DNA from 4 places in the Nissabacter sp. SGAir0207 genome. Region 4 is predicted to be linked to each of the others. Evidence: predicted binding sites of a transcription regulator. Region 4 holds the regulator's gene; each other region holds the start of a gene.
What was found. Region 4 encodes CRP, which controls carbon source genes, mostly activating them, when cyclic AMP is high. Its sites were predicted from a motif close to ATGTGANNNNNNTCACAT; they were not measured.

Region 1 (2,202 bases), 1.8 Mb from region 4:
AGGTGGGGTTGGTGGTGGGGACAATCCCACAAATCAGGCCAATGGGTTCTGCGATGGTGATGGTGCCGAAAGTGTCATCTTCTGACAGAACGCCACAGGTTTTTTCATCTTTGTAAGCATTGTAGATATATTCAGAGGCAAAGTGGTTTTTGATGACTTTGTCTTCCACAATACCCATGCCGGACTCAGCAACGGCCATCTTCGCCAGGGGGATGCGGGCATCAGCGGCCGCGAGGGCAGCGGCACGGAAGATTTTGTCGACTTGCTCTTGAGTAAAGTTGGCATACTCGCGCTGGGCTTCTTTGACACGGGCGACGAGCGCGTTCAATTCAGCGACATTGGTTACAGCCATAATGCTCTCCTGATAAGGTTAAACTCTTTTAGTAAATGAGCTGTCAGCGCAGCAAGTATAGTTCTCACGACCCTGGCCAGCTGGGCCTGGGATCCCGTTCCATCGGGGAGCTGCAATATTGCTTATTTACTGAAAGAGCTTGTCAGAGTGCTGCTGTGTAGTGGGCCGGCGCCTGTGGCAACCTGGTGTGACAAGAGCGAGTGGCCTGCCGTTGTTGGGTATGTGAAGATTTTACGCCCCTGCAGGGTGGCTCTTTTTGATTTAGATCAAAAAAACTCCAAGCTGACACCTTTCAGCGCGCAATTAAACGATAAATTTTCTCAAACATAAGAGCAGGCTTTTATTTTTAATCGCGAAGCAACTGTAAAAATATATAGGCACCAAAACTTGGTTAATTATTTCTTGATGTAGGTTAATATCAATATTAAATGCTAGGGAAGTTGATGGATTACCGGTGGTGATTCTATTACATTAGCGCCTTCCAAAACTTCATCCCTATGGCCCTGTTAGCGGAGTTCTGCATGAGCCAGACACTGTTAGATTTCTCAGGATACATTAAATTTTTTATCGGCCTTTTTGCCTTGGTCAACCCCATTGGCATCCTGCCGGTATTTATCAGCATGACCAGCTATCAGGCTGCCGCAGGCAGAGACAGAACTAACCTGACCGCCAATCTCTCCGTGGCCATTATCCTCTGCACCTCCCTGTTTTTGGGTGACGCCATTTTGCGGCTGTTCGGCATTTCGATTGACTCGTTCCGCATCGCGGGTGGCATTCTGGTGGTCACCATCGCTATGTCGATGATCAGCGGCAAGCTGGGGGAAGATAAGCAGAACAAGCAGGAGAAGTCCGAGAGCGCCATTCGTGAAAGCGTTGGCGTGGTGCCTCTGGCCCTGCCGCTGATGGCCGGGCCGGGTGCCATCAGCTCCACCATCGTCTGGAGCTCGCGCTACCACAGCTGGCAAAATTTGCTGGGGCTGACACTGGCGATCGCGCTCTTCTCCTTCTGCTGCTGGCTACTGTTCCGCGCCGCGCCGCTGGTGGTCAGGCTGCTGGGCCAGACTGGCATCAACGTCGTTACCCGCATCATGGGGCTGCTGCTGATGGCGTTGGGCATTGAATTTATTGTGAACGGTATCAAAACCATTTTCCCCGGCCTGCTGTAATCTAGTTCCCTCTCTTTTTGATGCGCCCGGTGGGGCGCATCAGATAATTCGCGCCAGATTAAATGCTATTATTTGGTGCAACATCCGCAGTGTTAAACGGCAGTTGCACTAAAATGTGGCATAAAATTGATGTCGTTGTGCTAAAACGGTTCACTTCACTGTTTTCAAACATTTTCCCCGCTTTACTCTTGCCCCATCTCTCCCCGCTACTTACCTATGATGTTAATTTAATCACATCTTTCTGAAGGACTTGTCGGACGTGTGACAAGATGTTATTAGTGTTAAACAGCAGCCGCATAGCGATTTATTCTTTGACGGCGACATAAGTTAACGCTTTGTTTTTGAATAATTTGTTACAGCGCCACTTTTCAGGGCCAATGTAAATTGTGAATCAATTAACTGGCTGATATTACTGCCAATTTTATTGAGTCACGTGAAGCAAGCCTGTTTCTTCCAAGGTGGAAGGCTTATAAAAGAGAAATGCTTAACATTTCCGTAAAATATATTGGCACCCGTTTTTTGCTTCTGCTAATTTCCAAAGCCGCCCTGTCGCGGGAACTCAGTCGGCCATGCCGAAAAGCAGGCTTGGAAATTGCTTGTTAATGCTTACTTATCTGTAGATGAATGCAATGGGGAGGGGAGAGTGGCAGTAGGATCATTAAAGGTGACACCCGCACGTTTCGC
Region 2 (2,202 bases), 1.6 Mb from region 4:
CTTAACACAACGCTCGCTCTTGGTTTGGAATGTGATGAGGCGCGCATTATGCCACAACCGGCAGGCGGGATCGCGCAGGATTTTGCGCAAAACTTAGCCAGACGGGCAAAAAGCCAGCCAAAAAAGCAAAAACCCGGCCGGGGCCGGGTTTGCGCGTCTGGGACGGGGATCAGAAGCTGTAGCCGATCACCGCGTAGTAGCCCCAGCCGGTGGACTTGACGTCGAAGTTGCCCTTGCCGAAGTTCAGCTCGGTGCCATCCTGCCATTGGCCGCCGTTGTGGAAGTAACGCGCCACAAAGGAGTAGTGCCAGTGCGCGTAGTTCAGCGCCAGAATGTGGCTGGAGGCGATGGAGTTGCTGGTGCGCGCCTTGTTGCCGTTCTCGTTCAGGTCAGAGCCCCAGTCAAAGTTGGTGAAGCCGATGTAACTAACGTGGCCACCCCAGACATCGCCCAGCGGCAGGAAGTACTTCACCTTGAAGCGGTAGCCATCCCAGCTGTTTTCGTTGGCGGCGCTGTAGTTCTCCCACTGGTACTTGGCGTAGACGTTCAGTGACAGGTTCAGCGGGGTGTGGGTGTCGATGTCGGTGCCCAGACCCATGTACCAGGTGTTCTGGCGGTTGTCGCTGTCCGGCCCCATGTCAAAGATGTAGTTGTTGGCGAAGTACCACTCTTTGAACGGCCCGAAGCTCAGGTCAGTGCCGGTCAGCTTGTCGATGGAGAAGCGCGGCTCGATCTCCATGAACAGCGGGGAGCCGTTTTTGTCCCAGATGCCGACGTCGTTGCCATTGCCGACGCCAAAGGCTTTCGGCACGTCCACATAGCCGTAGAAGTCGAACCAATCCTTGTGGGCAAAGGCTTCATACTCCAGATAGAGATCGTTGTTTAGCTGCGGCCCGAAGCGGGTGTGGTAGCTGCCCACCACGTTGACGCTCTGTTTCCACCAGTCGGAGAGGTACTCACCCTGTGTGTCATCCGCCATTGAGGTGGCGCTGTAAGAGAGGGCAGCCAGAGCGCCCGCGGCGAGAAGAGTTTTATTCATTGTCATTACCAGTGCTTTAAAGGGCGATTCCCTGCCAAACGGGGATGTGGTGAACCACACAACATGCGGCAGCGTTATTGCTCATTCAGGTGTGTCATCAGAAGCCACTCAGCCGGTCGGTGAGCAGCCGTAATGAGGGGCGGCGCTCCAAACCTTGTTACCGGCAATAATCAGGTGTCACTTAATATGCGATTATGTCAATAAATGTCAATTTTAGTTGCATAGTGATACATGTTTTTCGTGAGGACGATCACAATCTGTAACGGGACGTAAAGATACTGTTTTTTTGCGGCTGCGCAATCGTTTACTTAGCCAGACGCAATCGGTGGCGTCCGTTTGCTGGCTTTTTAGGCAGGAAAGGTAAGGAAGTGGGCGGGCATCGCCGCGCCCTATTGCGATCGCCAGGCGGCGCGACGGCTGCGCGCCAGCGGCTCCCACAGCAGCACCGCCAGCAGGATCAGCGTCGCCAGACCATTGGTGGTCAGTAGATCGGCATAGCCGCTTACCGGCAGCAGCAGCGCCAGCGCCAGCAGCCCAATCAGGTGCTGGCGTGGCACCCGCAGGCCGCGCCGGTACTGCCACAGCATCAGTGCCGCCAGCCACGCCAGCGGCGCGCCAACCAGCACACAGGCGGCCGGCAGGTGGGTGGCCTGCATCGGGTAGGCGATGACGCGCGCATTGCCCACCGCCCAGGCGCAGAGGGCGATGATCATCACCACATGGGTCAGGTGGCCGCTGCTGCCCGGCCATGCCGGGCGCACCGGCTGTGCCAGCGCGGCATAGTAGAGGCACCAGATCGCCAGCGCCCCCAGCAGCGCGGAGAGCGCCGCCAGCAGCACCGGCGTGCTGGGTGGCAGGTCACTCAGCGCGGTGATGGTCATCCAGGCGGCCAGCACCAGCAGCGCGGTGACCACCATCAGGTAACGGGAGAGCGTTCTTGGCATCTCGGTTCTCTCCAGCAAGCAGGGGGAAAGCCCACGTTACCCGATTTTTTTGACAAAAGATCGTGCCTGCGTGAAATTCAGACAGTTCGGCGCATGTCGATATGGGGAATCCCATCCTCATCATAGACTTCCGAGCAGGGCGAGAAGCCAAAACCGCGGTAGAACGCCTGCAAGTGGGCCTGCGCCGAGAGCACCACCGCCGCCTGCGGCCAGTGGCGC
Region 3 (2,202 bases), 1.8 Mb from region 4:
AATCAGCACGCCCGGCAGGATAAACAGCATCAGGCCGAGCTGGATCAGCAGCGTGCAGATAAACATCAGCAGCAGCAAGCGCGGCAGGATCGGCGCGGACGCCCCCAGCGCACGCAGCACGCTGGTCGGCTGTCGCTCAGACACCATGCGGATCAGCGTCAGCATCCCGCCGGCCAACAGCACATTGCCCACCAGCGCGGAGAAGGTCGCCGCGGCAGAGACTTTCAGCAACACCATCTGCTGCTCCGGGGACATCTGCTGGATAATCTCCTGCAGCCCCATGCCAGCCGTTGAGGTCAGGTCACTCTCTGCATTGGCCAGAATGGCAAGCTGGCCGCTGTCAGGGGTAAAGGCCTGATTCAGCAAGACAGAAATAAAGGCAGTCAGCAGCGCCAGCAACAGGATGCTGGCAAGCTGGTTGCGCATAAAATTAAAACTGTCACGGTACAACGTGTTGGCCGTGATGGGCATGAAAACTCCTTGGCGACAATCAAATCAGTAAGCCGCTGATTGTAACCTGTTACGGACCAGTGTGGCACCCCGCGTTCAGCGTCAGGGCGTCATCCGGCGGCAGAGTGACCGGCAGGGGCGGCAGGCCATAGCGCGCCCGCGCCCGGTCGCAGGCATCATTATGCACGCCGTTCTCACCGGATTGGTCAAACTCCCGGCACGGGGTCGGCCGGTTCAAATAGATGGAGCAGGAGACAGCGTGTCCAATATCGCCCTCAAGCGCGACGCAGCGCGGCGATTTACTGTTGGTTCCTTGCATGCAACGAAGAAACGGGGTCAGCGGCTCGGTACGATCGACAGGCACAACCCCGCCACCGTCCTCCGCTTCAGCCCAATAGAAAGAGACCCGGAAATGGGCGCAGCAGGCGCCACAACTGACACAAGGATTAAGATGTTCGCTCATCTTGATTACCCACCGACTCCTTACGGCTTCGAACCAAAACCCACAGGGAGTGAGCAACTTACCCACGCCCCCCACGTTACGCAAATGAAATTTTAAGCCAAAAAAGCCCCGAGAAAAGTGACCTGCTTTTGATCTAGATCAATTCATTGTTTTTTAATGAAATCAGCAAGAAGTGACGGGATGACACCTTTGTCAAATCAATGTAAAGATGCGCACGCATTCAAAATATAAATGCAATGACATTAACTATTTACGCGTGAAGGTGTTTGAGCCAAAAGGAGTGGAAAATGAAGAAGGCGTCTTGGATTCTGCTGGCCGCGGCGGCCCTGCCGGCGGTGGTCTCCGCGCATCAGGCCGGGGACATTATCGTCCGGGCCGGGACAGCGACGGTGCGCCCGACCGAGGGATCGGACAATGTGCTGGGGCTTGGCCCGTTCAATGTCGATAACAATACCCAGCTAGGGCTGACCTTCAGCTATCTGGTGACCGACAACATCGGCGTGGAGTTGCTGGCGGCGACGCCCTTCAAGCATAAGATTGGCCTGCAATCCACGGGCACCATCGCCGAGGTGAAGCAACTGCCGCCAACCCTGATGGCGCAGTACTACTTCGGCGACAAACAGGACAAATTGCGCCCCTATCTGGGCGTGGGCGTCAACTACACCACCTTCTTTGATGAGAAGTTCAATGACACCGGCACTTCAGCGGGACTGAGCGATCTCAGCCTGAAGGACTCGTGGGGCATCGCGGGTCAGGCGGGGCTGGACTACAACCTGAACGCGCACTGGCTGCTGAATATGTCGGTCTGGTGGATGAACATTGAAACCAAGGCACGCTTCAATGCTGGCGGTGAGCACCAGAGCATCGACACGCGCATCGATCCCTGGGTGTTTATGTTTGGGGCGGGCTACCGCTTCTGATCGCCAGAGGCAAAAAAGGCGCACCGGGGTGCGCCTTTTTTATGCGGCTGCCGCGTTACTTGATCTGCATCGCGTTCTCAACCGACTTCACGCCTGTCACCTGGCGCGTCACTTGGACGGCATGGTTGGCGTCCGCCATGGAGCTGACAAACCCGCTCAGCTGCACGCGGCCCTTGAAGGTTTCTACATTGATCTCACGGGATTTCAGCGAGTCATCCGCCAGCAGGGCAGATTTCACCTTGGTGGTCACCACGGTGTCATCGATATAGCCGCCGGTGCCCTCGGATTTGGCGGTCGGCGCGCAGGCCGACAGGGTCAGCGCCACCATCAGCGCCATGCACATTGCAGATAAGGCTTTAAATAACTTCA
Region 4 (2,202 bases):
GTGCCGAGCAGGAATAGCCCCGGCGCCTGCCAGAGCGGCGTGGTGCCAGCCATGCTGAGGGTAAAGATGGCCGCCACCAGCGTGCCGTTGAGCAGCCGGCCATGCAGCGGGCTGAGCTCGCCTGTCACGCCGAGCAGCAGCGCCAGCGCCAGCAAAATCAGCGGCAGCGGCCAGTGGGCGTAGAGCAAGAGCAGTTGCAGTATCAGGCTGCATCCGGCGAACAGCGTGCCGCCAATGGCCAGACGTTTTACATAGCGCCGATGGGGCGTGTCGAGACCGGCGATGTTGCAGCAGGCGGGCACCAGTGAGAAGAGCAAGCCGACCTGGAGCTGGCCGAACAGCAGCGCGATGGCCGCAGGCAGGCAGAGCACCAGCGTTTGCCGCAGGGCGTAGTTGACTTCAGGATGGTAAATAAGGCGGCGCCACATGTTCAATCAGGGAAGAACGGCGCAGTGCGGGGGGCCGCAGCTGCGCCGTGTTGATCCGGGATTAACGGGTGCCGTAGACGACAATCGTTTTGCCGTGGGCGGAGATCAGGTTCTGATCTTCCAGCATTTTCAGGATGCGGCCGACGGTTTCGCGGGAGCAACCCACGATTTGGCCAATCTCCTGGCGGGTAATCTTGATCTGCATACCATCGGGGTGGGTCATGGCATCAGGCTGTTTCGCCAGATTGAGCAGGGTCTGGGCGATACGGCCAGTCACATCCAGGAAGGCGAGGTTGCCCACCTTTTCGGAGGTAACTTGCAGGCGGCGCGCCATCTGGGAGGAGAGGCGCATCAGGATGTCCGGGTTGACCTGGATCAGCTGACGGAATTTCTTGTAGGAGATCTCCGCCACTTCACAAGCCGTTTTGGCGCGTACCCACGCGCTGCGCTCCTGGCCCTCTTCGAACAGGCCAAGCTCGCCGATGAAATCCCCTTGGTTGAGGTAGGAGAGGATCATCTCTTTGCCCTCTTCATCCTTGATCAGCACGGCGACCGAACCTTTCACGATGTAGTAGAGCGTTTCAGCCTTTTCACCCTGGTGAATCAGCGTACTTTTGGAAGGGTATTTATGAATATGGCAGTGAGACAGGAACCATTCGAGAGTAGGGTCTGTTTGCGGTTTGCCGAGAACCATTTGCTTTTATCCTCTGTTGTAATCGCTGCCCAAAATCACAGGGCTCAGAGTTCCCTGTACGGCGTTTTGAAAATACGCCTCTTTCAAGAGTATTAACTGTCTGATAATGCTGCAAGGCGGAGGCTGAAAAGTCGCCAAACGGCGGCCTCGTCGTTCCATTGAAAACCTGACCTTGCTCCATACAGAACATTTTGTTTCGGGTTTGTTTTATCACAGCCTGAACCGAGTGTCTTCTGTTGTCTCGCTTCAGCATGATGAAGATCGGCCCGATTGCCTGTTTGGCTGCGAGGGGTTAGGCTATTTTCAGAAAATAATCGGAGGGTGAGGCTATGCAGGCACGGGTAAAGTGGGTGGAAGGGCTGACGTTTCTGGGGGAGTCCGCGTCGGGTCACCAGATCTTGATGGATGGCAATGCCGGTGACAAGGCACCCAGCCCGATGGAGATGGTGCTGATGTCCGTGGGCGGCTGTAGCGCGATTGATGTGGTCTCCATCCTACAGAAGGCGCGGCAGGATGTGCGCGACTGTGAGGTGCGCCTGACCTCAGAGCGCCGCGACGAGGTGCCGCGCACCTTTACGCACATCAACCTGCACTTTGTGGTGAGCGGCAAGGGGCTGACGGAGAAGAGCGTGGAGCGCGCCGTCAACCTCTCGGCAGAGAAGTACTGCTCGGTGTCGCTGATGCTGGGCAAGGCCGCGTCAGTGACCCATAGCTTTGAGATTGTCAGCGTCGAGTGACGCCCAGGGGGGCGGCCCGCCGCCCCCGTTTACTTGATGATTTTCCCCTCCAGCAGCCGCTGCACCAGCGGTGCCATGATCAACTCCATCGCCAGCCCCATTTTGCCGCCCGGCACCACTAATGTATTGATATGGGAAATAAATGAGCCTTGCAGCATAGCTAGCAGATAGGGGAAATCGATCGCCCCCAGCCCGCGGAAATGGATCACCACCAGACTCTCATCCAGCGAGGGGATCGCCTTGGCGGCAAACGGGTTGGAGGTGTCCACCGTCGGCACGCGCTGGAAGTTGATATGGGTGCGGGAGAACTGCGGCGTGATGTAGTTGATGTAATCCTCCATCG

Region 1: the regulator CRP is predicted to act here: its motif matches at 607-624, upstream of C1N62_RS09130 (YchE family NAAT transporter).
Region 2: the regulator CRP is predicted to act here: its motif matches at 1,084-1,101, upstream of C1N62_RS11265 (nucleoside-specific channel-forming protein Tsx).
Region 3: the regulator CRP is predicted to act here: its motif matches at 1,040-1,057, upstream of ompW (outer membrane protein OmpW).

The regions. Positions count from the first base shown of each region.
Region 1 covers NZ_CP028035.1:2,112,643-2,114,844, reverse strand. The annotation lists gene adhE (bifunctional acetaldehyde-CoA/alcohol dehydrogenase) at 1-352, opposite strand, end outside; gene C1N62_RS09130 (YchE family NAAT transporter) at 874-1,518, shown strand.
Region 2 covers NZ_CP028035.1:2,560,440-2,562,641, forward strand. The annotation lists gene C1N62_RS11260 (ABC-F family ATPase) at 1-8, opposite strand, end outside; gene C1N62_RS11265 (nucleoside-specific channel-forming protein Tsx) at 170-1,039, opposite strand; gene C1N62_RS11270 (low temperature requirement protein A) at 1,429-1,983, opposite strand; gene C1N62_RS11275 (GNAT family N-acetyltransferase) at 2,061-2,202, opposite strand, start outside.
Region 3 covers NZ_CP028035.1:2,097,599-2,099,800, reverse strand. The annotation lists gene C1N62_RS09060 (YciC family protein) at 1-471, opposite strand, end outside; gene C1N62_RS09055 (YkgJ family cysteine cluster protein) at 521-913, opposite strand; gene ompW (outer membrane protein OmpW) at 1,201-1,833, shown strand; gene C1N62_RS09045 (BON domain-containing protein) at 1,889-2,202, opposite strand, start outside.
Region 4 covers NZ_CP028035.1:277,780-279,981, forward strand. The annotation lists gene C1N62_RS01180 (YccS/YhfK family putative transporter) at 1-428, opposite strand, end outside; gene crp (cAMP-activated global transcriptional regulator CRP) at 490-1,122, opposite strand; gene C1N62_RS01190 (OsmC family protein) at 1,452-1,859, shown strand; gene C1N62_RS01195 (phosphoribulokinase) at 1,889-2,202, opposite strand, start outside.